2 regions of the Lactococcus sp. EKM203L genome follow, and region 1 is predicted to be linked to the other one. Evidence: riboswitches for the same ligand, from Rfam matches in the RefSeq annotation. Region 1 holds a riboswitch; the other holds the start of a gene.
What was found. A riboswitch is a leader RNA that binds a small molecule or an ion and turns the genes downstream of it on or off. The one in region 1 is predicted to bind lysine.
Positions count from the first base shown of each region.

Region 2: another riboswitch for lysine. It lies ahead of dapA (4-hydroxy-tetrahydrodipicolinate synthase); the one in region 1 lies ahead of HFD15_RS10815 (amino acid permease).

Region 1 covers NZ_JAALEQ010000007.1:1,329-14,805, reverse strand. Annotated here, with positions in the region: gene HFD15_RS14585 (chorismate mutase) at 57-329, opposite strand; gene HFD15_RS10830 (GAF domain-containing protein) at 839-1,327, shown strand; gene HFD15_RS10825 (phosphotransferase) at 1,359-2,000, shown strand; gene dnaX (DNA polymerase III subunit gamma/tau) at 2,050-3,696, shown strand; gene HFD15_RS10815 (amino acid permease) at 3,731-5,197, opposite strand; lysine riboswitch at 5,355-5,537, opposite strand; gene HFD15_RS10810 (undecaprenyl-diphosphate phosphatase) at 5,720-6,574, shown strand; gene rpsF (30S ribosomal protein S6) at 6,766-7,059, shown strand; gene HFD15_RS10800 (single-stranded DNA-binding protein) at 7,089-7,589, shown strand; gene rpsR (30S ribosomal protein S18) at 7,763-8,008, shown strand; gene HFD15_RS10790 (metallophosphoesterase) at 8,208-8,981, shown strand; gene HFD15_RS10785 (DUF960 domain-containing protein) at 9,063-9,371, opposite strand; gene HFD15_RS10780 (MurR/RpiR family transcriptional regulator) at 9,409-10,257, opposite strand; gene gnd (phosphogluconate dehydrogenase (NAD(+)-dependent, decarboxylating)) at 10,622-11,527, shown strand; gene gntK (gluconokinase) at 11,648-13,159, shown strand; gene HFD15_RS10765 (gluconate:H+ symporter) at 13,293-13,477, shown strand, end outside.
Region 2 covers NZ_JAALEQ010000001.1:401,556-419,886, reverse strand. Annotated here, with positions in the region: gene HFD15_RS02255 (leucine-rich repeat domain-containing protein) at 1-2,183, opposite strand, end outside; gene HFD15_RS02250 (ribonuclease J) at 2,232-3,944, opposite strand; gene HFD15_RS02245 (MgtC/SapB family protein) at 4,294-4,965, shown strand; gene dapA (4-hydroxy-tetrahydrodipicolinate synthase) at 5,005-5,898, opposite strand; lysine riboswitch at 5,999-6,174, opposite strand; gene HFD15_RS02235 (NUDIX hydrolase) at 6,239-6,694, opposite strand; gene HFD15_RS02230 (aspartate-semialdehyde dehydrogenase) at 6,705-7,781, opposite strand; gene HFD15_RS02225 (MIP/aquaporin family protein) at 7,876-8,739, opposite strand; gene HFD15_RS02220 (hypothetical protein) at 9,111-9,365, opposite strand; gene tkt (transketolase) at 9,460-11,436, opposite strand; gene HFD15_RS02210 (PTS ascorbate transporter subunit IIC) at 11,618-13,003, opposite strand; gene HFD15_RS02205 (PTS sugar transporter subunit IIB) at 13,064-13,363, opposite strand; gene HFD15_RS02200 (PTS sugar transporter subunit IIA) at 13,365-15,305, opposite strand; gene HFD15_RS02195 (bifunctional 4-hydroxy-2-oxoglutarate aldolase/2-dehydro-3-deoxy-phosphogluconate aldolase) at 15,478-16,119, opposite strand; gene HFD15_RS02190 (sugar kinase) at 16,122-17,072, opposite strand; gene uxaC (glucuronate isomerase) at 17,069-18,331, opposite strand, start outside.

The DNA.
Region 1 (13,477 bases):
GTAAGTTGCGTAAGCAAGCAGATAGGAGTGATAGAATTTTTGTCAGTAACTTTTTCTTATTGTTCACGGTTTTCTCTTTGATAAAGGCGAGAATTTTTCATAATATCTTTAAAAGTATTAATGATTGTTTCTTGATAAGCAGAATTTTTAATATTTTGGCGAGCCAAATCTAATACGGCTTGTTCGCGAGAGTTATCTAAAATAGTAATTTTTTGTGCTTGTTTTTCTTGGCTAATTTCTTGAACAATTGTCATACGTTTCTCAAGAAGCTGAACGATTTCTTGGTCCACGTGGTCAATGTTGTTCCGAAGTTCTTCTAGTTTATTCATGGTTTTTATTATATCATAGCCAGTAACACGAAACAACGTTTCATGTTGCTGACTTCTTTCTCTCATTATGACCGAACTCAGCGGGACGATAATTTTCCGCCGAGTGAGTGCGGCTCGACTTGTTGCTTTAGCAACGTAGCGTAGAGAAGTAATAAGGTATCTACTTTGTTTCACTACGTTGTCCATACCACAGGTGTCCATTTTGTCAGCATTGCTAAAGCAACGGACAAAAGGGCTCGATCTAAGCCAGCAAGGTGAAAAGGCAGGAAGGACGCCATAGCTGGAAGCGACTGAAAAGGGAGCTTTCAGGGTGCAGATTAGAAAAGTATAGCTTTTCACCTTTTCGTCTGCGCGTTCACGCTTTAGCGTGTTGCCTTTTTGGCAGTTGCTTGAGCAGCTAGTCAAAACGGACAGCGTAGTAGAAGCAAGAATGCTTATATCAAAACTAATCTAAAATTTGCCTTTAAAAAATGATATAATGGATTATATTATTTTTGAGGAGCAACAAGATGAATAAAGAAGAAAAAATCGAAGGTTATGAGTTGCTTAATTTGCAACTAAAAGCGCTTCTTAGTGAACAAAATTATACACTTTCAAACTTAGCCAATGCAAGTAGTTTACTTTGGAGCTTTTTGCCTGAGCAAGTTTATACAGGTTTCTACCTCTACAATGGTGAAAAATTAATTTTAGGGCCATTTCAAGGGTCTGTGTCTTGCGTTGAAATTATAATGGGCAAAGGGGTTTGTGGGGAATCAGCTCAAAATCGCCAAACCATTATTGTTGAAAATGTAAAGAAACACAAAAATTATATTTCTTGTGACGGTCGAGCAATGTCTGAAATTGTTGTTCCAATGGTTAAAGATGGTAAATTAGTTGGGGTTCTTGACTTAGACAGTTCAGAAATTGGTTTTTACGATGAAATCGACCAAAAATATCTTGAAGAATTTGCTAACATTTTATGTGAAATGACTGATTTTAAATTTTTTGAAGTAGGTTAAATCAAAATTTTAAAGGGTATCGGAGAAAAAAATGAGTGAAATAGTAAAAAAATTTATTGCTGACCGTTTTGGGGAAAAAGAAGGAACATCTGTAAATCCAGGTAATATTGGAGATGTTCGTGAATTTGCGCAAGAATTAGGAAGTTTTCTCTATCAATTACATCGGCTACCAACAACAGATGCAAAGTCACCTAGTTTTGAAAATGCTTTTGCTGGTTCTGATTTGATTTTCTTTGAAGCTGAGATGATAGAACTTTTGAAAGTCTATCAAAAAGTTGTTCCTGCTGACCTTTTGCAAGAAAAATTTGATTTTGCAGCAAAAACAAAATGGTCCAAGAAACCTGTTTGGGTTTTGGGGGAATTGCTTACGCAAAATTTAAAAGTTACTGACGGAAAGTTAGTTAACGTCAAAATTACTGACAAAGCTGTTATTGGTGATCCAGCTTTTGATTTAGCAATTGCTTGGACGATTTTTGATGAAAAAGCACGTAAAATATTTTTTGCGGCAACCGAAGCAGATGAGGCAACGATTAATCGAGCAAGAATGTTCGCCCTCAGACAGGCCCTCAGAAATTATCAATCACAAGATATTGATGAATTGATTCAATCACGTGATGCTTCAACTGAAATTTTAAAAGACTTAAACTATAGTCTTGGGCAAGATTTCTATTGAAACAAGCGGATATGAAAAGAATACTAAGTAAAAAAATTGGAAGAGAAAAATGGCATATCAAGCATTATATAGAAAATATCGAAGTCAAAGATTTGATGAAATGGTGGGGCAAGAAGTTGTAGCAACAACATTAAAAAATGCGATTGTCAATCATCAAATTTCACATGCTTATCTTTTTTCTGGTCCAAGAGGGACAGGGAAAACCTCAGCAGCTAAAATTTTTGCTAAGGCAATAAATTGTCCTAATCAAGTGGATGGAGAGCCCTGCAATAATTGCTTTATTTGTGACTCAATCACCAAAGGAAGCTTAGATGATGTCATTGAACTTGATGCGGCATCAAATAATGGGGTTGACGAAATTCGAGAAATTCGAGATAAATCAACTTACGCAGCTAGTCAAGCCACTTACAAGGTTTATATTATTGATGAAGTGCATATGCTTTCAACAGGGGCTTTTAATGCACTTTTGAAAACACTAGAAGAACCTACAGAAAATGTTGTTTTCGTCCTGGCTACTACTGAATTACAAAAAATTCCAGCAACCATTATCTCGCGTGTTCAACGTTTTGCTTTTAAATCAATCACAACAGGAGACATTCGGACTTATTTAGCAAAAATAATGGCTGATGAAGGACTTGAATTCGACGGTAAAGCACTCGATGTTATTGCTAAAGCAGCTGAAGGTGGAATGCGTGATGCCCTCTCTTTATTAGACCAAGCCTTATCGTTTTCATCAGGAAAATTAGAAGAAAATGATGCACTACTTGTCACAGGGTCGATTGCTGCAGATGCTTTAGTAACATATGTTGCAGCACTTTTTGAGCATGATGAAGCAAAAGCGCTGACGGAACTTGATAAGATTTTTGCTGAAGGAAAAAATATGCTTCGATTTACGGAAGATTTATTAGCATACCTTCGGGATTTACTCTTGGATAAAAATTCTCAGTATGACCGGGGTCAAATTTTTTCATGGATTGATGTTGCAATTGAAAGTTTGAAAACGATAAAGGAAACGACTCAAACAAAAATTGCGGCAGACGTCATGACCATGCGTTTGGCTGAAATTGGACAAAATACTTCGCAAGGAGAAATCCCTAATCAGCTGACAGCCGAAATTGCTACTTTAAAAACCGAAATTAATCAATTGAAAGCTCAAATTTCAGCTGGTCAAATTCAGGTAAATTCAGATTCACAAAATAATTTACTGACAGAAAAAGTTAAAGGCAGTCCGAAACCAATAGCATCTAAAAAACGCCAAATTAACAAAGATTTAATTTATAAAGCTTTGGCTGAGGCGACAAATGAAGCTAGAAAAGCTGCTCTAAGTGCGTGGCCAGAACTTGTTGCTTCGGTAACTAAACCGGCAGACCGAGCTTTACTTAATAATACAGCCCCTGTCGCTGCGTCAGAAAATTTCCTTGTGGTGACTTTTCCTCATGAGAATCTTGCTAAAAGAGTCAGTGAAAATGAAGAATTGCAACTTTTTTGTGGGAATCTCTTGAGTTCAATTGTTGGATTTGCGCCAGAAATTATCTCTCTTGCTGAACAAGACTGGCAAGAAGTTCGAGCAGAATATGTTTCTAATTTAAAATCTGAAAATGTTCAAGAAGATGAAGAAGATGAAAAAGAGCCGGATGAAACGGTAAACTTAGCTAAAGAACTCTTTGGTGAAAAAGTAGTTGAAATTAATGATTAAAATAATAAAAAAGCCGCTCATTGAGCGACTTTTTTTAATCTTTATGACGACTTAAATCAACCTCTTTAAGGGGGATAAGTTTCGTTTTGTTTTTAAATTTATAACCCAAGTAAAGGATGAAGAAGAGTGGAATTGCGGCATACATGATGACACCTTGCACCCAAGTTTTACCAAAAAGAAGCATTGGGTCTTGGCCGAGTGTGACTAAAACGGTCATAATTAAGGCTAAGATTGGACCAAATGGGAATAGTTTTGCATGATAAGGTAATTTTTTAACATCTTTTCCTTGAGCGACATAGGCGCGGCGGAAGCGGAAGTGGCTAATTGCAATCCCAATCCAAGCAATAAATCCTGTTAAACCAGAGGCTGAGACGAGGAATGTAAAGAAGCTAACTCCGTAAATTGATGTCAAGAATGTGAGTAAAGCAACAGCAGTTGTAGCTAATAAAGCAATGAAAGGAATCCCGTTTTTTGAAGTTTTTGAGAAAATCTTTGGTGCGCCACCATCTTTAGCTAGTGAATAAAGCATCCGAGTAGAGGCATACATTCCAGAGTTTGCTGCTGAAACGACAGAAGTTAAAACAACGGCGTTCATGATAGAAGCTGCAATAGAGAGACCAACACGTTCAAATACAATTGTGAAAGGGCTTTGAGCAGCTGAATCTCCTCCAACTAAGTGGGGGTCGGTAAATGGAATGATAGCCGCCATCACGAAGATAGATAAGATATAAAAGACAAGAATACGCCAGAAGATAGAGTTCATAGCTTTAGGAATTGATTTTTCAGGATTTTCAGCTTCACCAGCTGTAATTCCGAGCAATTCTGTTCCTTGGAAAGAGAAACCAGCGACTAAGAGTACGCCGAGAATCCCTCCGCCGGTAGTGAAACTACCAAGTCCTCCGACAAAACCATGATTACCAACTGAAAGATTTTTAGCGACGTCAATATGACCGCCCATAATTCCAAAAATAGATAAGAAACCAATAATCAAGAATAAAACAACAACAGTAATTTTAATGGCTGACAACCAATATTCAGTTTCGCCAAAAGTTTTAACTGATAAGGCATTGATTGCAAAGACAATAATTAAGGCAATCAGTGAAAAAATCCAACTTGGAACATCTGGTAACCAGAATTTGATACAAAGGGCAACGGCTGTTAAATCAACCGCTACGGTAATTGCCCAGTTCAACCAATAATTCCAACCTAGAGCAAAACCAAAAGCTGGGTCAACATAACGTGTTCCATAGTCTGAAAAAGAACCAGAAGTGGGTAAATAAGTGGCCATTTCACCAAGTGATGTCATGAGGAAGTAAACCATTGCTCCGATAAGAACATAGGCAGTCAGTGCACCAAATGGTCCTGCCGTGTGAATGACATCGCCTGAAGTCAGAAACAATCCAGTTCCGATTGTTCCGCCAAGGGCAATCATGGAAACATGGCGTGATTTTAAGCCGCGTTTTACTTGCGTCTCAGTAGTTGAGTTTGAAGAATTTTCCAAAATTCTCTCCCTAATAAAATTTATTCTACACCGACTTGTTTGACTCAGACTCAACCTTACTCCTGTTTAGTTTAGAAAAGTCTGAGAAAAACAAAAAAAGCAATCCTACTAGATAGAATAGATTGCTAAAGGTCCGACAAAATTTTAAAAATTTTCTTGAACGAATAGCCCTCCGCATGGTTATTAACCATTTGCGACAGTCTAGTGAGTTTTTCTCACTAGCCCAAGAACTTTGCTGAGCAACAAAATTCTTTCGGCAACCTCTCCTCCTCTATATACGCGTCTTTGTTGTGCTCCAACTCGGCGTAGATTCATATCAGTTGCGACCTCTATCGATGTGTTATTTGTAATTCTAGCGCAATTTTAAGATGATGTCAAGGAAGAGAATGTAAAATTAATTACAAATAATCACTTTCTTTGTAAGTTTATTCATTTGTCATTTATGATATACTTATGAGGATAGGACTGCTATGTCAGTCAATAAAAATCAGTCTTTTTACTGAAATTTTCTAGGAGCAAAATATGGATTTTATTCGTGCCATTATTTTAGGTATTATTGAAGGAATCACTGAGTGGTTACCTATTTCCTCAACAGGACATTTGATTATTGCTGATGAATTTATTCGTCTTAATCAATCAGCAGCTTTTAAAGAAATGTTTGATGTTGTGATTCAGCTAGGAGCAATTTTGTCAGTTGTTGTTCTTTATTTTCATAAACTGAATCCATTTAATAAGTTAAATCCAGCTGACAAACAAAAAACCCCACGTGAAATTCAATTAACTTGGCGTTTGTGGTTGAAAGTTTTGGTTGCGGCTTTACCAGCAGCGATTATTGGTTTACCACTTAATGACTGGTTGGACAAACATTTTTACCATTTTGTTCCTGTTGCCTTCATGTTAATTATTTATGGGGTAGCATTTATTGTCATTGAGCGTCGGTGGGTACCAAACCATGAATTTTCCGTAATGAATATTGACCGTTTGCCTTATCGTGCCGCTCTTTATATTGGATTATTCCAAGTGCTGTCTTTACTTCCAGGGACATCGCGTTCAGGTGCGACAATTGTCGGTGCTTTATTAATTGGTGTAAGTCGTGAAGTTGCCGCAGAATTTACCTTTTTCTTGGGTATTCCAGTTATGTTTGGGGCTAGTTTCATCAAAATACTTCACTTTTTCAAAAATGGGAATTCTTTAAGTTTTGAACAATTTGGGGTCTTGTTAGTAGCTTGTATAGTTGCCTTTGGGGTATCAATGGTTGCCATCAAGTTCTTGACCGATTATGTGAAAAAACATGATTTTACTTTCTTTGGGAAATATCGGATTGTGTTAGGGATTATCCTTCTTATTTATGCAATGTTTAAAGCCTTTTTGGGCTAAGAATGAGATAAATTATGCCAACTCTCTTTAGTTGGTATTTTTTATTTTAAAATAGTTCTCTTTGCTGAGGGAAAGTTTAAATGTATTCTTGCTAAAAATAGAAAAAAGTGATAGAATATAACTCTGTGGGAAAAACTCACAACTTACGCAGGACTCAACCTGCGTCATTAGTCCAAAAGGAGGAAAAATCAATGACTAAATACGAAATTCTTTATATTATTCGCCCAAACATTGATGAAGAAGCAAAAGCTGCCCTCGTTGAACGTTTCGATGGAATCTTGACTGACAACGGTGCTGCAAATCTTGAGTCTAAAGACTGGGAAAAACGTAAACTTGCTTACGAAATCAATGATTTCCGCGAAGGTATCTACCACATCGCAACTTTTGAAGCTGAAACAACTTCAGAAGCTTTGAGCGAATTTGACCGTCTTGCTAAGATCAACCTTGACATTCTTCGTCATATGATCGTTAAAGTTGAAGCTTAAGAGCTTTCATTTCTAAGGAGAAGTTCATCATGATTAACAATGTTGTATTAGTAGGACGCATTACTCGCGATCCTGAACTTCGATACACCCCTCAAAATCAAGCTGTCGCAACATTTTCATTGGCTGTAAACCGTCAATTTAAAAATGCGAATGGCGAACGTGAGGCTGATTTCATTAACTGCGTTATTTGGCGCCAACAAGCTGAGAATTTGGCGAATTGGGCTAAAAAAGGAGCTTTGATTGGGGTAACTGGTCGAATTCAAACACGTAACTATGAAAATCAACAAGGTCAACGCGTTTATGTGACTGAGGTTGTGGCTGACAGTTTCCAAATGTTGGAAAGTAGATCTGCTCGTGAAGGTATGGGAGGCGGAACTTCTGCTGGTTCATATTCTGCACCTAGCCAATCTACAAATAATACTCCACGTCCACAAACGAATAACAATAATGCAACACCGAATTTCGGTCGTGATGCTGATCCGTTTGGTAGCTCACCGATGGAAATTTCGGATGATGACCTTCCATTCTAATAGGGTGAAATAATTGACGCTAAAGCGCCTAATTATTTCACGGAAACCGCTATGGCGGATTTCCTAACCCTCTTACTAGTTATTATGAAAAGCAGAATCGGCTTTTCATAATAACGTCGTAATCCTAAGAAAGCTTTAAACAGACATCTAAAAATAATATAAGGAGAAATAAAATGGCACAACAACGTCGTGGCGGCTTCAAACGCCGTAAAAAAGTTGACTTCATCGCTGCAAACAAAATCGAAGTCGTTGACTACAAAGACACTGAACTTTTGAAACGTTTCATCTCAGAACGTGGTAAAATCTTGCCACGTCGCGTGACTGGTACATCTGCTAAAAACCAACGTAAAGTGGTTAACGCAATCAAACGCGCGCGCATAATGGCTTTGCTTCCATTCGTAGCTGAAGACCAAAACTAATAAATGAAAGGCTGCTTCGGTGGTCTTTTTTTGTATAAAAATTTGATAATTAGAGTTGATATTTACTGACAGAAAGCTCGGTTCCGTCCGAATTTACTGACCAGAAATTTGTCAGAAAAAGAGAATAGATTGATAACTTCATCAAGTATTTTTGATTAATACTATGTTTTTGTCAGTGAATTTATGATAAAATGGACAAATGATTGAATTGATAATAGGAGCAGTGCTCTTAAGTTTGTTAATTTATGGAATTTTTATAGAGCCTCATTTGATGAAAGTGAGACATGTAAAAATCGCTCAAAAACAAAATTTAAAAATTGCTCATTTTACCGATACCCACTTTGCTTGGCACACGACTAGTCGTCGTTTTAAAAAATTTGCTCGAAATATTGCTAATGAACAGCCAGATTTAATTATTTTTTCTGGAGATTTATTTGACAAGGTTGCTTGGGCAAAAAATCGAGATTGGACTGATTTACTGACGATATTGTCAGAACTTAAAGCTCCTCTTGGGAAATTTGCGATACTTGGTAATCATGATTTTGATGATGAAAAATCGTCAAGGTTTGTTGAAGAGTTTCTAGAAAAAGCTGGTTTTCTTCTGTTGAAAAATTCATCAGTTGTCAAAGATAATTTATCTATTTCTGGGGTTGATGACTGGCGGGAGGGACGGCCTGATTTTGAACTTGAGCCTATTGATGCAACATTTTCGCTTTTAGCCCTTCACGAACCGGATACTATTTTAGACATGGAAACAATTAAGGAATTTGATTTAATTCTTTCTGGTCATAGTCACGGAGGGCAAATTCGGATAGGAAATTGGCGTTTACGCAATAAGGGGTCAAGTAGTGCTGATGGTGGTTTGTATCAGCTCAATGACCGAACAAAATTGTATGTTAATCGTGGAATTGGTTTGACTTTCTTACCTATTCGTTTTGGGGTGCCTCCAGAAATTGTGTATTACTACATCTAAAAAAATCTGTCAGTAATTTTGACAGATTTTTTTATTTTTTTATTTAAAAATTTACTGACAGCTTTGTTAAAAATTCTGTTATTACATTTCTCTTGCAGTCATGATCGTTTCGCGTCCCATATTATCAACGGCTCGGTAGTGTAGAGGCCATTCAGGATTAAAAGGGTAGCCAAAATCAACGAGGATGGTTGTTGGACTATTGTCTTGAGAAAAACGAATAGAAAGTAAATTATCCGAATTAACCAAGTCAAAATTGATAATTGTTTCTAGTGGAAAAACGCCCTTGAGGTGATGGTCAATAATAAACCAAAAGGCATCAATGACTTCTCCAGGAATTGACGCAACGGTATCAAAACTTGCGTAGCGTCGTCTAGTGTTAGAAAATGCCATAAAATCACATCCTTTCTATAAGATAAATGGATAAATTCTAGGAAATACGGGAATCTCGAATGACTTTTCGGATTTCAGATAAAGTCCCTTCAGAAACATTTTTCATTTTCATTCCGTACATCATAAACAAGGCATCAAGCAAACTAATTTGAGAAACAGTGGAAGCGACAGCTTCAGGTCGAAATGAAATTTCTTCAGAAATTGAAATTAGCGCGACATCGGCCGCTTTAGCTAAAGGTGAACTCGCAAAAGAAGTCAATGCAATAATTGGAACCCCGCGACTCTTCAAAATTTCAACCAAGTGCATTGTATCTCTGTTTTTTCCTGTATGTGAAATAACAAAAGCACAATCGTCGCTCGTTAATTTTGCAGCTTGCATTTGTTGAAAATGAAAATCTTGATGATAAACGCAGTGCAAAGGCATTCTCAAAAATTTATGAAAAGCAATCAATGCAACAGCGTTTGAACCACCCAAACCAAAAAAACCGCAAGTGCTGGCATTGAGCAAAATTTCCATGGTTTGGTCAAGTTGTCTGTTAGTGATAAGGTTTAATGTAGAATTTAATGATGAAATATTGCCGTTGAAGTTTTTTGTCAGTATTTCTTTGTAATCGTCAGTTGGTGAAAGTTCGCTAAAAAATTCATCGTTTCGTGTCGAGTCAGTGGCATGAATGGCGAGTTTTAATTCTTGGAAGGAATTAAAGCCAATTTTTTTAGAAAATCTGGAAATTGTAGCCGTAGAGACATGAGTTTTTTGAGCAAATTCCTGAATTGAAAGCCTCGCTGCACTATCAATATTCGCAATTAAATAGTCAGAAATTGCCTGATCTGATTTACTGAGGTTATCATAATAACTTCGGATTCGGCTGATTAAAGTACGCGACATATCAAGCCTCCTTCTAATTGACTACATTATATCATAGCCAGTAACACGAAACAATGTTTCATGTACTGGCTATCATTTTATTGGGACCGAACGATGCGTAGGATAGCTGTTGTCAGTTTACTGACTTACAGATATGCTAGTTGTTACACCTAGAGCGGAGTAATAAGGTATCTAGGGAGTTCGCTATAGCGTGTTATAAGTAGTGATACTCAAGATTTTTCGATTTCTCAAAAATTCCAAACTCCTAACTTGAAATTTTTTTGACAAATCAGAAAATATTTTACAAAAAATATTGTTGACAAATGAAAAAAAATTACTTATACTAAAGTTATAAAATGAAAGCGATGCCACGGAGGAAAAAATGATGAAATTTGGTATGATTGGTTTAGGGAAAATGGGAATGAATCTTGTGAAAAATGCCGTTGACCATGAGATTGAAGTTGTTGCTTACGATCTAAATACAAAAGCGGTAGAGGAAGCTAAGGATTACTCAGACAAAATTACCGCTGTCAGCACAATTGAAAATTTACTGACAGAATTGCCAGCAAGCAAAATTGTTTGGTTGATGCTTCCGGCAGGAACTCCTACAAATTCAACGATTGAAATGCTTTCTGAAAAGTTGTCAGCTGGAGATATTCTGATAGACGGTGGAAATTCTAATTACAAAGATAATTTAGAACAAAATAAATTACTGACAGAAAAAGGAATTAAATTTTTTGATGTTGGAACCTCTGGTGGAATGGCTGGAGCTCGTCAAGGCGGAAATTTTATGATTGGTGGAGATGATGAAAAATCTTGGACAATCATAGAACCAATCTTCAAAGCAATCTCAATGGAAGATGGCTACCTCTATACAGGGAAACTTGGCAGTGGTCATTACTTGAAAATGATTCATAATGGAATTGAATATGGGATGATGCAAGCGATTGCTGAAGGATTTGAAATTTTAGAAGAGTCACCATTTGATTATGACTATGAAGCCGTTGCAAAATTATGGAATCATGGTTCAGTAATCCGAAGCTGGTTGATGGAGCTTGCTCAAGAACAATTTTCAAAAGACCCTAAACTAGACCAAATTATCGGTCATGTTCAATCTTCAGGAGAAGGAAAATGGACCGTCGAAGAAAGCTTGGACTTAGGCGTTCCTGCCCCAGTTATTGCCTTGTCACTAATGATGCGTCAACGCTCATTACAAGAAGATACCATGACCGGAAAAGTAGTTGCCGCTTTGCGCAATGGCTTTGGCGGACATGACGTAGAACAAAAATAATTTACTGACAGATGAGAAGCGTAAGCTAACTAGGACAAAAAACTTCTGTCAGTAAAAAACTACTGATGATGAAAGAATTTTAAAGTCTGTCAGTAAATATATAGAAGAAAAGGAGCCTAAATGCAATATTTAATAGGCGTCGATTTAGGAACCACAGCAACTAAGGCAGTGCTTTTTGAGAAAAATGGAAAAATAGTTGCAAGTAGTAGCCAAGCCTATCCCCTTTATCGTGATGCTAGTGGGATGGCAGAAGAATCTCTTGAAGAAATTTTTGAAGCAGTTTTAGTGACAATCAGGGAAGTTTCAATTAATTTAGAAGATGAAGATGAACTTTTAGCCGTTTCATTTAGTACACAAATGCACTCGCTAATTGCTTTTGACGAAAATTGGCAGCCGCTTACAAGATTAATCACTTGGGCTGATACAAGAGCAGTAAAATACACCGAACAAATTAAGGCCTCTAAAAATGGTTTTGATATTTATCGAAGAACCGGAACGCCTCTTCATCCAATGGCTCCTTTATCTAAATTTATCTGGTTAGAAGCTGAACATCCAGATATTTATCAAAAAGCAGCCCACTATTTGGAACTTAAAGGATACATTTTCCAAAGACTTTTTGGAACAAATAAAATGGATTTATCAACCGCAACAGGTACAGGTATCTTCAATATATTTGAACTTCATTGGGATAAAGAAGCGCTAGAGATGACTGGAATCAAAGAAAGTCAATTGCCTAAAGTAGTTGAACCCTATGAGATAGAAGAAAACCTTCCTCACGAATATGCCAAGAAAATGGGAATTCAAAGCAGCACCAAATTTATTTGGGGTGCAGCCGATGGTCCGTTGTCAAATTTGGGAGTAAATGCGATTAAACCGGGTGTTGCAGCCATCACAATTGGAACATCTGGTGCGATTCGAGTAGTTACTGACAAACCTAAAACAGATGAAAAAGGACGCACATTTACCTATGCATTAGACAAAGAGCATTGGGTAGTCGGTGGTCCCGTAAACTCTGGTGGAGATGTTTTCCGTTGGGCTCGTGACCAAATTTTTGATGGAAAAATTTCTTTTGATGAAGTCACGGAACTTGCAGCAAACATTTCCCCGGGCGCTGATGGATTGCTTTTCCACCCCTATCTTGGAGGCGAGCGAGCACCGATTTGGGATGCCAATGCCAGAGGTTCATTTTTTGGCCTAAACTACGGACATAATCGTAGTCATATGGCAAGATCTGTTCTTGAAGGGGTTATCTTCAATATTTATATGGTTGCGCTTAGCCTTGTTGAAGTAGTAGGTGACCTAAATATGATTCAAGCGACAGGAGGATTTACAAGCTCTGAACTCTGGACACAAATCCTAGCAGATATTTTTGAACAACCAATCAATGTGCCAGAGAGCCGAGAAGCTGGCTGTTTAGCCGCCATTATCATGGCTGAAAAAGCCCTTGGCTTAATTGAAGATATCAGCGAAATCGAAACGATGGTAGGAACAAACGAAACCTACCAACCCAATCCAAAAAATTTCGAAATTTACCGAGAAATTAGTCCAATATTTATCCGACTTTCTCGCTCTCTCTTGGCAGAATATGAAAATATTGCCAATTTCCAAAGAAAATTTGAAGAAGAAAAATAAACTTATATTCTTTAAAGACTCAATACTTCCATATATCACAAATAAGTATTGAGTTAATTTTTAAAAGCAAATTGTAAGCGCCAGCAATCGTGCTTACACAGTATCTTCAATATTTTTTGAAAGGAAAAAATATATGATTGATTTACTTGTACTTTTAATTGGGGTCTTAATCCTCCTCCTGATGATTATCAAATTTAAAATTAACACTTTTGTGTCCTTGATTGTCGTAGCGGTTTTAGTTGGGTTAGGACTTGGAATGCCACTCGGTCAAATCCCTGTTTCAATCCAAAACGGAATCGGAGGCTCATTAGGAGAGTT
Region 2 (18,331 bases), on a different contig from region 1:
TTTTCTGATATATTATTTACTTCACTTGGTCTGGACGAAATAGTTTGATTCGTTTCCAAATTAGGGATACTACTAAGGTTTGAAGAATCTGAATCTGAATCTGAATCTGAATCTGAATCTAAACTATCATTTGAACCACTATTTAAAAGATCTGAAGAATGAGTTGATGAATTATTATATACTTCTGTTGCTTCGCAAGAATTAGACTGATTAGTTGCTAATTCTGAGTTGGAAGTTAAACTCATACTTGATGATGGTGAATTTATACTGCTCATTGAATTTCTTGAAGCTTCAGAACTTGTTTGATTTGACGTCGAAACGGCTCCTGAAGTAGATATTTCCGTGCTATCCTTTGTAAGATTATCAGAACTAGATTGATTGATTTCTAAATTATCAGCTGTGCTTGTACTGGATAAAACTGAACTTGAACTATTGTTTATGGAAGCTAAGGAATTATTAGCTACTTCTGCTACATTAGAAAAATCTGGCGAACTAGTTGTTGATTCCAAAACAGAAGTCGAACTTATGTTTGAGGGAGATAAACTGATACTACTATTTGAATTGCTTGAAGCTTCAGAACTTGTTTGATTTGAAGTCGAAACGGCTTCTGAAGTAGATATTTCCGTGCTATCCTTTGTAAGATTATCAGAACCAGATTGATTGATTTCTAAATTATCAGCCGTGCTTGTACTGGATAAAACTGAACTTGAACTATTGTTTATGGAAGCTAAGGAATTATTAGCCACTTCTGCTACATTAGAAAAATCTGACGAATTAGTTGCTGATTCTGAATCAGAAGTCGAACTCATGTTTGAGGGGGATAAACTGATACTACTATTTGAATTGGTTGAAGCTTCAGAACTTGTTTGATCTGATACTGAATTACTTTCTGCCGGATTTGATGATGGTAAAATATTGGTTATTTCTGAACTATTATTCGTTTCGTTGATATTGGAAGAATTAGATTGCTTACTTTCTTCGTTAGAGGACATACTTGAATATAATGAGGATTGGTTTGAATCATTTTCACTATTTGAATTGGAATTGGAATTGATTTGGTTTGAAGAAGACAAACTATTTGGGTTTTCTGAATCATAACTGATTTCTGCTGTACTGGAAGCTCCTGACTGACTATTCTCTGTTTGTGAGCTAGAAATACTACTGTCTAAAGAAGAGATTGAATTTAAAGTATTATCTGTAATACTACTCGCTTCAGATATTGGATAGAATGAAGCCGAATTTGCCTCTTGTGTTGATTCTGAATTGGCAACATCAACTTGCTCTACTGAATTGGAAGAAGAGACAGGGGCTGTATCTGCATGTTCAGTAATCACAGAAGCCGACTGTGAACTGTCAGAATTTATCCAACTTTTATCCAAAAGACCACTAGAGTTGACAGAAATTGTCCGAATTCCATCTGTCGGTAAATCTGATAACTGACCAAATAAAGGACTCGTTTTATTGAATACGTCATCAGCCAAAGTCACTCCAATTCCCAAAGTCAAGCTTTGAACGGGACTCCCAGAAAAGGCTGCTGAATCTACTATTGTCAATGATTCATCAGCAAATTTTATTGTAGTGATTTGGTTACTTTGAAAGGCTTTGGCCATAATTTCTGTGATATTTGGACCCAATGAAAGTTCTGTTAAATTATTATTTGCAAAAGCTCTTGTCGCAATCTTTAGGACAGAATTTGGAAATTCTATACTACTTATGGCGTTTCCAGCAAAAGCATCTGTTTTTATATTTTGGACTTTTGCTCCTAAAACTACTTCTGTCAGTGATTTCTTATAATAGTCAGGAAAAGCTGTTGTTGTTTGAAAGGCACTCGTATTAATATCTACAACATTATTTCCGATAATAACCGAATGAATTCCACTATTTGAAAATGCATAAGTTCCAATTGATGTTATTGCATAGGTTTGACCGTCATTTACAATGATATCCGGAATTACAATATCAGCTCCCGCTAAGCCAGCATAGGAGGCAACTTCAGCTGTCATTGAAACTTTATCAAGATTGTAAGTAATTTTTTGCTCATCAGTATAAGTAATTTTACTTGTCGTGGCCTCCACCGGCAATTCTGTCAGCAACTGATGATTCAAGAATGTGGGATTAAGAGTGGCTGTCAGTAATCCCACTCCAACAGTCATCGTTATTTTCTTTATTGATTTTTGAGACATAAAAAACCTCCTAACTTTCTATACGAAAAAATGGAGGTTTTGTAACTTTTATTTTTTATTATGATTTTTTTTAGTGTAACGTTTATTTAAATCTTGAGGTTGACGTGCTTCCATAACTACTGGAAGAATCACTGGTTTACGCTTTGTTTGCTCGTATAAAAATTTTCCAAGAGCATCACGGATAGAACCCTTGATTTCTGCCCAATCAAATTCTTTTCCAGAAAGATATTTATCAACAGTTTCGTTGACCAACTCACCAGCTTCACGCATCAAATCACGTGAAGTTTTAACATAAACAAAACCACGAGTGTGAACACGAGATTTGCTGACGATTTTACGTTCAGTCTTAGAAATTGTGATAACGGCAATGAAAATACCATCTTCTGATAACACTTTACGGTCACGTAAAACAACTGAACCGATATCTCCAACTCCTGAACCGTCAATCATAACATTTTCAGCTTGAATAACACCAGATGGGATCATGTCTCCATTTTCCAAACTGACTGTTTCACCACGTTTAGCGATAAAGATATGTTCTGGTAAAATGTCCATTTCCATTGCTAAATCAGCATGGGCACTAAGTTCACGATACTCCCCTTGGATTGGAATCAAATTTTTTGGACGGAAGATATCAAGTAAGAATTGCAAATCACGAGCATTCGCGTGACCAGATATTTTCAAATCTGAAGCCAACATTTTCATGACTCCGCCAGCTTTATAGATTTCATTTTCAATACGAGCAATTGTTGTTTCATAAGAGACAGATGGACTTGTAACAGCAAGTACTAAATCTCCATCTTTAATTTTAACGTATTTATGACGACGATGAGCCATGTCTCCAAGAGATTTAAGTGGTTCACCCATTCGTCCTGTTTCTAAAATAACTAACTCATTGTCAGCATATTTTTTAATTTCTGCTGGTTTAATAATTGATTTTTTATCAACAATTTGTAATTTGTTAAGACGAGTTGCTGTTTCGATGATTTGGTCCATATCTTCGCCTGTAAAAGCAACACGACGACCAAGTTTAATGGCAGCATCAATCGTTTGTTGAATACGACCTAAATTACCTGCATTACAAGCAATAATGACCCGCCCTTCATTGTCATCAATATAGTCATAAATTTTTTCATAAATTTCATGCTCGCTAGCAGATTGCATTGTTGACAAAGCGTTTGGTGATGACGAAAGTAAAGCAAGGACTCCACTATTCCCAATTTCAGCCAATCGGCGCATATTGGTACGATAGCCTTTTGCAACAGCTGGATCAAAACGGAAATCACCTGTATAAACAATGTTTCCGTCATTTGTAGAAATCACAATTCCTAAGCTTTCTGGAATTGTATGTGTTGTTGAGAAGAATGAAATGACGGCTTTACCAAAATCAATTTCTGTATCTTCAGTTACAACATGAAAATCGTTGAATTTGCGACTGTCAGCATAATTTTTGACATTAATTTTTGCAAGTTCGATTGTTAATTCTGAACCAAAAACAGGAACTTTTAATTCAGAAACGATATAAGGCAAAGCCCCAATTGAATCAGCATGTCCGTGAGTCAAGAAAATTCCTGCGACACGATCCGCATTTTCTAAAAGATATGTAATATCAGGAATAACAAAGTCAACACCAAGTTGATCCATTTCAGCATATTTAAGTCCTGCATCAAGCACAAAAATTTGCTCTTCAACCTCAACTAAATACATGTTCTTACCAAATTCACGCACACCACCTAATGGAGTGATTTTAATATTAGACATAAAAACCTTTCTTGTCAGTGTAATTTATAATTTTTTCGATATAAAAAGAATCTGTAAGTTATTGACAAATTCTGTCAGTAAATTTACAGTCCTGTTTTTAGCAATTTCCTTGCCATATTCACTCTCGAAATCGGTCGAGTGGGACAAGCGATATTGAAAAGATAATTCTACTTAGAATTAAAATAAAAGAGATTGGCATTCCAATCTCTACCGAGAATACACTAATATAAGTTTAACCCAAAGCAAGTAAAAAAGCAAGTCAGTTTCATTTTTTATGGGTCTTACTTTTTTTCTCATCAAAATAGCGATATAATGGAAGGTAAGTTTTAAATGACAAGGAGGAAATTTTATGCAGATTACTTTCTTAACACAACTTGATTGGTTAATTCGATTAATATTAGCTGGGGTATGTGGATATGCCATTGGTTATGAAAGAAATAGCCGTTCCAAAAATGCTGGCACACGTACTCATTTAATTGTTGCGTTGAGTGCTGCTTTAATGATTATTGTCTCAAAATATGGTTTTATGGACATCATCAGTACTCATGGAGTCAATCTTGATCCTTCCAGAATTGCGGCTCAAATTGTAAGTGGTATTGGCTTTTTAGGAGCTGGAATGATTTTTGTTCACAATCAATCCGTTAATGGATTGACTACTGCGGCTGGAATTTGGGCAACTTCTGGTATTGGGATGGCTATCGGTTCTGGATTATATTTTATAGGTATTGTAGCTACTTTACTTATTTTACTTTTTCAAATTATTTTACACCAAAATTATCGATGGATAAAATCAGCGACGAGCGATCATCTTATTCTTCAATTAGAAGATTTTGAAGGGCTTCAACTGTTGCAACAACAGCTGAAAGAGGAAGATGTCAAAATTCTTAGTATAAAAGTTGAAAAAAAATCAAATAATTCTTTAAAAACAGAGCTATATTTGAACTTACCAAAAGCTTATGAAGTCGCTTCGTTAATGAGTCTTTTGGAATCGAATGATAAGATTAAATCAATTGAATATTGACCTACTTTTATAAAGAAAAATACCCTAAAAGGGTATTTTTTAATTTCCAATTTTTTCAAGAATTATTTTACTTTCCTCAGTAGTACAAGCTACAAGTGGTAAACGTAAGCCACCAACTTCATATCCTTTTGCATTCAAAACCGTTTTGATTGGAGCCGGACTTGTGACACTAAAAAGTGCATTTATTTTGGGTAATATTTTTCTTTGGATAGCCGCTGCTTTTTGAATAGAGCCCTGGTCTATTTCTGCAAACATTTCAAAAAATTCTTGACCTAGGATATGACTGGCAACCGAGATTACACCCTGACCTCCCAAAGCTTTAGTGTGAAAAGCTAGCCCATCTTCTCCAGTATAAACTAAAAAGTCTTTGGGTAGCTTTTCAATGAGATAAGCCAGATTATCAGTATTTGTACATTCTTTGATGGCAATTACATTTTCCAGTTCTGCTAATCGTAAGATGGTCTCTACCTGAATTTCAGTGACCACCCTTCCTGGAATATTATACAAAATAATTGGCAAATCACTCGCAGTAGCAATGGCTTTAAAATGTTGATAAATTCCTTCTTGAGAAGGTTTGTTGTAATAAGGAGTCACTGCAAGTCCCGCATCGATGTAACCAAGTTCAGCAACTTCTTTGACAAATTCAACCGAATCACGTGTGTCATTAGTCCCAACACCTGCAATCAATGGAATACGGCCATCCACTATTTTATTAACCGCAGCAAAAATTGCCAATTCTTCATCATGAGTAAGAGTAGGCGATTCAGCCGTTGTTCCAGCTAAGATAAGGCCTTCCGTATGATTAGCAAGTAAATCCTCAATGAGCTTAGGAAATGCTCCAAAATTAATTTGGCCATTTTCTTTAAAAGGGGTCACTAGGGCCGTGATGATACGTGCATTTTGTAATTTTTCAATTGTTTCTTTTGCTGACATAATTTCTCCTTATGTGTGAGCTTACTGACAAGCTCTTGTCAAGAGGTCAAAAAGAACCTCTTTTTATGCAAAAGAGGTTCTCAAAAGTTCGTCAAAAATGATTTTGATTAGCTCCCCTTTCTGTCAGTACTGACAGAAAGACAGTCTGTAGGATTTAACCACACAGCCCAAGAAAAATTTTGTGACAATTTTTCTTTCGGCAAAGAACGCCGCCATCAGCTTCAGTGCGTTCACCGCTCCACTAACTTCTTCGTCTTCGCAACCTCTAATTTTGTTTGACCTATTATAGCATACTTTAGTAAACGAGGTCAAAAATTTTATTTTTATACAGTCTAGTTTATTATTCTTTCGCAATTAATTGGATGAAATCTTCGATAACACGGCGATTTGGCTCATGAATATTTTTTGGAATTTCTTTAAATTTAAACCATTTCAGCTCTTCAACTTCACTCATTTGTGGTCTTAAACTCCCTGTGAAATCTCGACAAATATAATAAAGGCCTGGCATATAAACTTGGTCCATATTGGGATAAGTTATAAAACGGTCTTGTCCTGAATAAATTCCTAAAAGCTCAAGTTTACCTGCTTTTAGTCCCGTTTCTTCAAATAATTCTCGGCGAGCAGTTTCCTCAAGTTCTTCACCAACTTCTATGCCACCCGCATGTAAAGCCCAAGTTCCGTTATCTTTACATTTTTGTAAGAGGATTTTTTCATCAGAATAGACAATAACGCCTGCTCCCAGATAAATCAAAAGCTCATGGCCAATTTTTTCACGAATTTTACTGATATAACTCATTTAACAGACATTATTTCAGTTCAAATTTTAACTCATGAGTTGGTCTAACTAAGCCACGCTCATGTAGCGTTTCAGCAATTTGAACAGAATTCCAAGCTGCTCCTTTGAGTAAATTGTCAGAAACTACCCAAAGATGAATCCCATTTGCTGCATCCAAATCACGGCGAATACGACCCACAAAAGTTTCACGACGACCAACTGAATTAATGGCTTGTGGATAAATTTGATGAGCAACATCATCTTCTAAAACAGCTCCTGGGAATTCAGAAATCAAACGTTTAACCTCAGCAATATCTGCTACTTTTTTCGTTTCAACATAAACTGACTCAGAATGACCGTAAAGAACTGGAATTCTGACACAAGTTGCCGAAACCGCAATTGAATCATCTTCCATGATTTTCTTGGTTTCATTTGTCATTTTCATTTCTTCATAAGTATAATCGTTGTCAGTAAATACATCAATTTGTGCAAGCGCATTGTAAGCAATTGGATAATGTTTTTTATCTCCAGCAGACGGTAAAATTTCTGCTGACAATTCTGTCAGTGCTTTTCCATCAAGTGCTTCTTGGAGTTCACGATTTGTTTCATTAATTGCTGATTGACCCGCACCAGAGACCGCTTGATAAGTGCTGACAATTACTCGCTCAAGCCCATAAGCTTGACGAATCGGCTCTAAAGCAACCATCATTTGAATCGTTGAGCAATTAGGACAGGCAATTATTCCATTGTGTTTTTCCAAAGCATGTGCATTAACTTCTGGAACAACCAAGGGGACATTAGGGTTTTGACGGAAAAATGAGGTGTTATCCACGACAACAGCTCCAGCTTTTACAGCATAAGGGGCATATTTTTCTGATACTGAGCCCCCGGCTGAAAAAAGAGCAATATCAATACCTTCAAAACTATCCTCAGTCAATTCTTCTACAACAAGCTCTTGCCCCTTAAATTCAACAATTTTTCCTGCCGAACGTTTACTTGCAAGCGCACGTACGGTTTCTATAGGAAGTGTAGATTCTTCTAATTGTTCAAGCATACGTGTACCCACGGCACCAGTAACACCAACGACGGCGATATTATATTGTGTCATAATTGTCTGTCCTTTTCAGTAAATTATAATTATTATAGCGCTTTTAAGTTCTAAGGGCAAGAAAAAATCTGCCTTTCGACAGAAATTTTTGTTTTTATTTAAACATAAGTTTAAAGACTGTAGCTGCAATTACTGCACCAACGATTGTGGCAACAACTGGAACCCAAGCGTACCACCATTTAGCGTCTTTATTTTCACCAACAACTGATTGTGGCAAGAAGCTATAAACGATACGAGGACCAAGGTCACGTGCTGGATTCAATGCTGCACCAGTTGGTCCACCAAATGCTGTAACCAAACCAACAAACATCAAACCAATAGCAAGCGCACCAATCATTTTAGATGATGAAGCGCCTGAAACAGAAGCCCAAATTTGGCTTACTGTTGCATTCGCTGTAACATCAGCTCCTTGTTGTTGAGCGTAACTTGTCATCCATTTGATTGATTCTGCACCAAAGAAGTTCGTTGTAAAACTGAGAATTCCGAAAACAAATACAAACATTCCGATTACTTCATTGATAAATCCGTTGAAAATTGCTTTTCCACGATTTGAACCATTATCCAAAGCGTTAGTTGTTGAAAAAGCGCCTAAAGAAATTGCTCCATCATTAGTTTTAGCGAAGTATTCTTTATAAATCGCTACAACAAGTAATTGACCAATAATTGCACCAATAAGTTGTGCCAAAATATATTGTGCAACATGTGCCCAAGGGAAATAACCAGCTGAAGCGAGTCCAATTGTAATTGCTGGGTTAATATGTGCACCTGAAACATTTGCAAAAGCAAGTACAGGAACTAAAATCGCAATTCCGTATCCCCATGCAATTGCAAGACCACCCATGCCCTCATTTTTAGAGCCTTTGAGGGTTACCCCAGCAATTGTACCATTACCAAGCAAGACGAGAAGCATAGTTCCCAATCCCTCAGCAATATATTTTGTCATCCATGAAACATCCATGATAATTTCCTTTCTATTTTAAAAAATATATAAAGATGTTGACACTTCAATTTTATCATATTTTTCTTAACTCTTGCTAATAATAACATTGAAAATATGATTAACTCCTATAATAGATTGTTTTGAAGTTTTTTCAGCATTGTATTCATCTGATTATAACAAGATTTTTTTATTAATTATTTTAATCGTTACGTAAAAAAAGCCCTCTTTCGAGGGCTTTTAAAGGCACTAAAAGTGTGTCAAAAAGGTTCACACAATTTGACAAATACTCACGCTTCCTGCGCGGAAAACCCAATTTCCCAGTATTCCTTAGCTTCGAAATTCTACAAAGTAGAATTATTCGACTCATCGCATACTTAAATTTTAACATATTATGCTAAATGAAACAAGAAGCCAATCAAAATTCCTACCGTTCCCACAAAACTAAGGATACAAATAGTAAATCCTATCGTAAAATAATTCTGACCATATCCATTATAATGAACCCTTTTAGTTCTTTTCCCACGATAAATGATTAAAGATATTACTGACAGAACTGTCAGTAAATATTGGATTGGCTGATTTTGTCCATACATTAAGTTCAAAATTGAAGCTACTCCCACAATAATTGCAAGTAAAATTCCCATCTTATTTCCTTTCTATTTTTTAATTAAAATTTACTGACAGACTTGTTTGTAATCAAAAGAGCTCTGACAAAAAATCAGAACTCCTTTTTCAATATTAGTCAAGCTCTTTGTATGCTTTAACTACATTTTCAGCAGTAAATCCGTAAGCCGGAAGAACGATATTTGCTGGTGCCGAAGCGCCCCAAGTATCTACTGTAACTGTTGCACCATCAAGTCCAACATATTTACCCCATCCGTAACTTGTACCAGCTTCAATCGCTAAACGACGTCTTACAGCTTTTGGTAAAATTTCTTCGCGATAAGCTGCTTCTTGTTCGTCAAAAATATTCATTGAAGGCATTGAAACGACACGAATGCCAGAACCCAAAGTCTTCTTAGCTTCAAGAGCTAATGCTACTTCTGAACCAGTCGCAATGATGATTCCTTCAAGTTTTCCTTCTTCTTTTGAAAGAATATAGGCCCCACGATTCAGACCTTCTTCAGCCAATTCATAAGTATCAGGTAAAACTGGAAGATTTTGACGAGTCAAAATAAGTGCGGTTGGGCGGCTTTTACTTGATGCAGCACGACGCCATGCAGCCACTACTTCATTTCCATCAGCTGGACGAATTACATCCAAATTAGGAATTGAGCGAACAGAAGCTAATTGTTCAACAGGTTCGTGAGTTGGACCATCTTCCCCAACAGCAATGGAATCATGTGTCCAAACATAAGTGACTGGCAAGCTTTGTAGAGCAGCCATCCGAACAGAAGGAAGCATGTAGTTTGAGAAGACGAAGAATGTTCCACCATAGACACGAGTTCCACCATGCAAAGCAATCCCATTCATAATGGCTCCCATCGCAAATTCACGTACACCAAACCAAATATTACGTCCAGCATAGTTATCTGGCATGAAGTCTTCTTCAACTTTAACCATTGTATTATTTGAAGCCGAAAGGTCAGCAGACCCGCCCCAAAGATTTGGCATTTGAGCTGATAATTCTTGGATAGATTCTTGTGAAGTTACACGGCTGGCCTTGCTTGTTTCCATTTCATGCTTGGTCAAAGTAAGCTCTGGCGTTTCATTTTCAAAAGCTTTTGCGTATTGCTCAGCAAGCTCAGGGTATTTTTCAGAATAATCATCAAAAGTATTGCGCCATACTTGCTCCATTGCTTCACCACGCGCAACTGTCGTTTCTAAAAAGCGTTTTGAAACTTCTTCAGGAACTGTAAATTCAGGGTAATCCCAACCATATGCTTTCTTGGCAAATGCAACACCTTCAGCTCCAAGAGGAGCTCCGTGAACTGCTGAAGTTCCTTGTTTTTCGGCACCAAAACCAATGACTGTTTTAACTTCAATAATTGTTGGTTTAGATTTTTCAGCTTTAGCCACTTCAACAGCTGCTGCAATTTCTTCTAAATCATTTCCATCTTTTACCAATAAATGTTGCCAGCCATATGATTCAAAACGTTTTTGAATATCATCAATAAATGACATAGATAAGTCACCATCTAGAGAAATATTATTTGAATCATAGAAAAGAATCAATTTACCAAGTTTCAATTTACCTGCAAGTGAAGCTGCTTCTTGTGAAACACCTTCCATCAAATCACCATCACCATTTAAGGCGTAAGTGTAATGGTCAACAATATCAAAACCAGGTTTATTGTATTGCGCAGCTAAATGTGCTTCAGCCATTGCCATACCGACAGCATTGGCAATTCCTTGTCCTAAAGGACCTGTTGTTGCTTCAACACCATCTGTATGATTAACTTCTGGATGTCCCGGTGTTTTTGATTGCCATTGACGGAAACCTTTTAAATCATCAGTCGTTACATTATAACCTGCCAAATGTAATAAACTATATAACATTGCAGAACCATGACCAGCAGACAAGACAAAACGGTCACGATTTGACCATTTACGACTTGTCTTAGGGTTCACATTAAGAAATTTGCTCCAAAGTACATAAGCCATTGGTGCAGAGCCCATTGGAAGTCCAGGATGTCCTGAATTTGCTTTTTGAATCGCATCTAATGATAGAGTACGAATCGTATTTACAGCCAATTGATCAGTAGTATCAAACATAAGATTTCTCCATATTTTTTATTTATACTCACATTATAACACAAGTTAGAAACGGTTTTCATTCTCTGAAATTAAAATTTTTTTCTTTTTTTATGTTTTTATATGAAAATCTTTTTAATTTTGGTAGGAAAGGTTGCGGTTGACCTGTTTTTATAAATCTTCAAAAAAATTATTTTTTCAATTATAATTCTTTGCTTTTTGAATTAATTTTATCTCTTCTATTCGAAATCAAACTCGTCATTAATACAATTAAGAGAAAAATTATTATAAAGGAAATTAATGCTATTGATCCAGCTTTGCCAATTACCCCAAGCAATCCTCCTGAAACAATATAATCTGAATCTGCAAAGGTCGATGCAGAATTCGCTCCAAACGAACCTAAGGCAGGCAGAATTAAAAGTGGACCCCAAGCTAACAGTAATCCATTCGCTGTTGAGCCGATAATCGCCCCACGCAAACCTCCAAAAGCATTGCCATAAACTCCTGCTGCTCCTCCACAAAAGAAGATACCAACAACACCAGGAATAATCACAGTTGTTCCTAAGCCAAGCATTATTAGCATAGAAATAACTCCAACAATAAATGAGACAAAAAATCCAATTAAAACAGCATTGGACGCATAAGGAAATACTATTGGAACATCTAATGCTGGTTTTGAGTTAGGAACAAGCTTTTTAGCAATCCCTTGAAATGCTGGAATAATTTCTGACAAAATCATACGAACGCCTTGAAGAACAACCACAAATCCTGCTGCAAAAGTCCCTGCTTGAATGACCGCATAGACAATATAATTAGTTCCAGCAGATAAAGCTGGACTTTCAACAAAATGAGGACCTGCAATTAAAGCTAAAATAACATAGACAACCATCATTACTAGAGAAATAGAAACAGTAGAATCTCTCAAAAACCCAAGGTTTTTAGGGATATTTAATTTTTCAGTTGATTTTTCTGGATCCTTATTTCCAAATTTTTCTCCAAGCCAACCGGATAGAGCATAGCCCATATTGCCAGTATGGCCCATTGCAACTTCATCATTACTAGTGATCTTCCGCATATAGCGTTGAGTTAGAGCGGGTGTGATTGTCAGCAATGTTCCTTCAAATATTCCTCCTAACAAGATTGTCAACCAACCATTTCCTAGTCCAGCAGAAATAAGTACAACAGCTGACATTGTTGATACATAGAGCATTGCTTGCCCAGTCAAGAAAATATATTTAAATCTTGTAAAACGTGCAAGTATCACATTGACAATAAATCCCACAATCATAATTAAGGCTGCGGGTGTTCCATACTTCACTAATGCTAAAGCAACCACCGCTTCATTGGATGGTACAACTCCCTTAGCATTAAAGACATGTTGAAACATCGTTGCAAAGGGATTCAATGAGGTAACTAATATCCCCGCACCCCCAGTCAAAACCAAAAAACCTGCAAATGTTTTAATTGAACCTTGGATAACTGTACTTGCTGTTTTTTTCTGCAAAATCAATCCCAACATTGCAATTAATCCAACTAAAAGCGCTGGAGTAGTTGCGACTGATACAATAAAGTTTAAAATACCATTCATTTTATTTTTCTCCTCTAGTCTAGAAAAATTTTGTACTTTATAGATTCGATTTATTTTTTCTTATTGATGACTTATGTTATTTTCATCAAGCACTTTATAAAGTGCTTCACGCGCAACTTCTTTATCAATAATTGACTGAAGTGGCATAATTTTTTCTGTTGGAATATTAGGAAGAGCAGATACTAATGTTGCCTCAACAAAAAAATAATCCGCTGCATCTGGTGTTGCTGACCCAACATCCATATGCTCCAATTCGAAATAATCAATATTTACTCCTGATTCTTCTAATAATGACTGAATGTTCATTTGAACCATAAAACTCGTTCCTAACCCAGATTGACATACACATGCAAATTTCATATTATTTTTCTCCTTCTTCTTCTAAAAGTATTTGTTCAACTTCTGTTGCATTTGTTGCTGCAAGTAACTGACCCAAGCGTTCTTTATTTGATAATATCTTAGTAAGTGTTGATAAATCTCTAAGATGGGTCTCATTATCAATAGCTGCTAAAACAATAAAAAGTTTAATTTCATGCTTATCATCGTTCATTAACTTTACTGGATGTTCACATCTTAAAAATGACATTCCTAATTTTTTGACCCCTTCCTCTGGACGAGCATGAGGAAGTGCAATTCCCAATCCTAAGTCAATATAAGGGCCGAAAGCTTCTACTTTATCAATAATAGCTTTGATATAACGCTCTTCAATTTCATGTTTATCAAGAAGGGGCTGTGCAGCTAATTCAATTGCTTCTTGCCAGGTCAATTCTCTATTGGTAAAATTTATTTTTTCTTTTGTAAGTAAATCTGTTAGCATAACTCCTGATAGTTTCCCTTCTTTTCTAGTACGATTTAATTTTTTTTCAATAATTTTTATTAAATCCAGTTTACTTGCTGGTTTTTTTATAATAATGTACGGTTCTATTGAATCTAAAATAGTTTGAGCAGATGGTTTTATAAAACCTGGGAGCTGAAAATCTTGTAAAACTTGATTATAGAGCTTATTTTCTTCACGCTGCTCTGGAAAAGCTGACATAAGATAAACTTTTTTGTCTGACTTTACAGGAACCGTTGAAAAAATAATATCATATGAATTTATAGGTAATTTTTCGAAATGAGAGACTCGAGCACTCAGAATAAATTCCATTGTCGGGAATAAACTCTCTAGTCTTTTTTGCATAATTAAACTCGAACTGATTCCATTTACACAGAGTACAATTGCTTTTAATGATTTACCTGAGTACTTATTTTTATAAATCTCTCCACCAAATAAAATGACAAAATAAGCTTTCTCAGATTCTGAAATTTCACCGACCTCTTCTTTTAATGGTTGAAGGACGTTATCCATCAGTAAAAACAAGGAGTGGTACTCTTTTTTTATCCGTTCAAGCAGGACATTTTTTAATTCAAAATGATTTTTTAATCGATAGTATGCAGGAGTTAGGTGAGCTAATAGTGCCATAAAGGTCTTTGTGAAATCATCGAATTCAATTGCTGCTAATTTCATAACATTTTCCATAATGTTAAAGGCCATTCGGTATAAACCATTGTCTTGCTCAATTGTATTTTTTCCATCCGACATCCCAATAATTAATGATTTGAGTAGCTCATTAATATTTTCACTCCCCTTTTCAAAACCTCTACACTTGAGCAGACTTGCAAACAGTAATGTCGAAAGATATCGACTATAAACAATCTCAATCTGTAGTTCTTGCATTATCTTTTTCAATAGCTGATTATTCTTAAAAATAGTTAATGGATCCTTATCATTTAAAACTTTTGATAAGGTATAAAATCCTGCGTCCTCAGATAAATTTTGCAAATAATACCAAGCCTTCTCCTGTAAAATTTTCTCCTCAAAATTAAGGTAAAATCCTTTTTTTCTTGAATATTCAATCTGAATATTTTTGCGCATAAGCTCCTCTCTAAGTTTTTTTAAATCACTTAAAACCGTATTTTTACTTACTTGAAGATATTTTTGAAAAAGAGCTATTGAGAGGGAAGATTCATTTGTAAAAATAAGTAGATATATAAGGGAACGTCTTTCAACTTCTGATAAAATAAATGTCTTTTGATTGATAGAATAACGAGTTTCTTCAAAATTTTCTATTTTATCAAAAATTGCTAAGCATTCATTTTTATAATCTAATTTTTTTAAACCTTGATTTTCTAATTTTTGATTAAATTCCTCCAATATTCGATAAAATTTTTCTTTATCTAGATTAGTGACCTCCAATATTCGCTCTAATTTCCATAATTTATGTTTTGAAAAAAAGAGAATGTCTAAATCATAATTAATCATAAAAACGCTCCCTTGTATTTTTTATTATAACTCAATTATTTTACCAAAATATAGCGCTTACAGTCCAAATTACTTTTACTAAATAAAATAATTGGACTGAACTTTAGAAAATAAAAAAACTCCAAAAAATGAAGTTTTTTATTATTCAAAAGGGAAAATTAATAGCTAATTTTTATTTCTTAGCTGCCTTAAATGCTGCCATAAATTTCTTGGCATTTTCAGTAACCCCACTATAATTGTTGTTGGCTGCTGGAGCTGTAACCCCACCTCCAGCACTTACAGCTACTGCTCCTGCTGCAAACCATTCAGCAACATTATCAACATTTACTCCTCCCGATGGAAGGATATTAATATAAGGAAATGGACCTTTTAAGTCTTTTATCATTTTGGGACCTGTAATATCACCTGGGAAAAGTTTGATTAACTCTGACCCATACTCTAAAGCTTTTTGAGCTTCGAGTGGAGTTAAAATTCCCGGAACATAGGGAATCTGATAAAGATTACATATCTTTGCGACTTCTTTGTTAAAACTTGGACTGACAATAAATTGAGCCCCTGCAACAATGGCCAAACGAGCAGAGGTCGGATCTAAAACTGTCCCTGCTCCGATCACTACATCTGTTCCTAGATACTTGGCTACCAAATCAGAAATAACTTCGTTAGCTCGCGGGACTGAATAGGTCAATTCGATAGAAGTGATTCCTCCTGAGACGACAGCTTCTACGATTTTTAATGCTTTTTCGCCACTCTCAGCTCGGACGACCGAGACGACTCCTGATTGAATCACTTTATTTAATAATTCTGCTCTTTGCATGACTACATCTCCTTGTAAAATGCTTTTAGTTCTTCTTTTGTGGGATAACCTTCACTATCTCCTGAGCTTTGAACTGCTAATGCTCCAACGGCACAGGCGCGCTTGACGGCTTCTTTTAAGGTTTTTCCTTCAAGTAAGGCAGACTCAAGACCAACGGCGAATCCGTCTCCTGCTCCAACCGTATCAACAACTTTTGCTACTTTAAATCCAGAAATAAAATATTGTTCACCATTTTTTAATTTTACAAAAGCACCATCAGCGCCTAATTTGACAACTACAATCTTTGTGAGAGTGCTCTGCTCAAGGTAAAAATCAGCGATTTTTTCTGGTTCAAATGAACCGGTCAAGATTTCACCTTCATTTATTCCTGGCAGAATGATTTGACTTTGCTTTGCTAAATCATTGATTATTCTTATCATTTTTTCTTGATTATCCCAAAGTACAGGTCGTAAATTTGGATCGAAAATGGTTAAAATATCTGCTTCATTTAATTTTTGATTGAACCCTTGAAATGTTTTTAAACTAGTTTCTGAAAGGGCTGGAAAAATTCCTGAGAGATGCGCAATTTTTATCCCTGATAAATCTAGAGCTTTTAGTTCAGCAATGGATAAATTGGCCGCTGCAGAATTTTTGCGATAATAATCAACTTTTGGGTCGCCCTCACTTACTTTTTGTTTTAAATAAAAGCCTGTTGAATAGTTTTTATCTTTGGTGAGATAGGTCGTTTCAATCTCCGCTTTTTTGACTGACTCAATAATAAAATTCCCAAATGAATCCTCTCCGACTTTAGAAATATAAATTCCTTTATGTCCTAGACGACTCAAACCAATCGCAACATTTAGCTCCGCACCAGCTAAATATTTGCTGAAATGCTCAGCTGCATCTAAACTTATATCTTGATTTTCTGAGGCAAGAACGACTAAAGGTTCGCCAAGAGTTATAAATTCAGTCATTGCTTAGAGTCCTCATCTTTGAAAAATCCAAAATAATCATGCACATTATTATAACTAATATCTTCAATCATTTTTCCAACAAGTGCTTCATTATCAGGGATTCTACCATTTTCAATCAACTGTCCAACAAAATTACAGAGGACGCGACGGAAATATTCATGACGTGGATAACTTAAAAAGCTCCGTGAATCTGTCAACATTCCTACAAAATTGGACAATAAACTTTGTGAAGCAAAAATCTCTAATTGGTTTTCCATTCCTTTTTTGGTGTCATTGAACCACCAACCAGCTCCAAGTTGTAATTGTTGCACTCCTTCACCTTGAAAACAGCCAATCATTGTGGCTAATTCAAGCCAATCATTTTGATTAAGGGAGTAGAGAATGGTTTTTGGTATGGTTTCAAGTTCTGCTGCTTTGCTAAAGAGTTTGGTTAATTCCTCAGAAATATTAGCTTGAGTACCCATACTATCAAATCCAGTATTTTCACCAATTTTACTTAAGGCTGGGCCATTGATAGAACGGTTGACGTTAACATGGAGTTGCATTGTCCATTCAAATTTTTTATTTAATTTCATAATTTCAAGGATTAATGCCGTAATGTATTGATTGTATTCTAGGTCTGTTAAAGTTTGATTCTCTTTGGCTTTCTGAAGGATAGAATCTAAATCCACGTTTTTAGTTTCTGCAAAAGTATAGGTAGATAAGGAGTGGTCAGACAAACGTCCACCAAGGCTTGTGAAAAATTCAAATCTTTGTTCAAGTGCCTTAATCATCGTCTTAAAACCTTTTATTTCAATTCCAGAAACTGCTGACAGCTCTGTCAAATAGTCTGCAAAATGTCCGTCAGTAATCGAAATTAAATGGTCTGGTCTTAAAGCTGGCAAAACTTTGAAATCTTTTTCCTCTTTGGCTAATAATTCATGATAAGAAAGCGTTGAAATAGGGTCATCTGTTGTACAAACAACTTTTACCTGTGAATTTTTAATCAATGCGCGTGGTCTGAAATCATCTGTGGCAAGCATTTGGTTCGCTTCATCCCAAATTTCTTTGGCTGTCTCGCTTGAAATCAACTTATCAATATGGAAAAATCGTTTTAATTCCAGATGAGTCCATTCATAAATTGGATTACCAAATGATTTTTCGAGTGTTTTAGCAAATGCTAAAAACTTTTCATAATCCTCTCCATCTCCAGTAATCAATTTTTCAGGAATGCCGTTCGCACGGAGCAAACGCCATTTATAATGATCCCCACCTAGCCA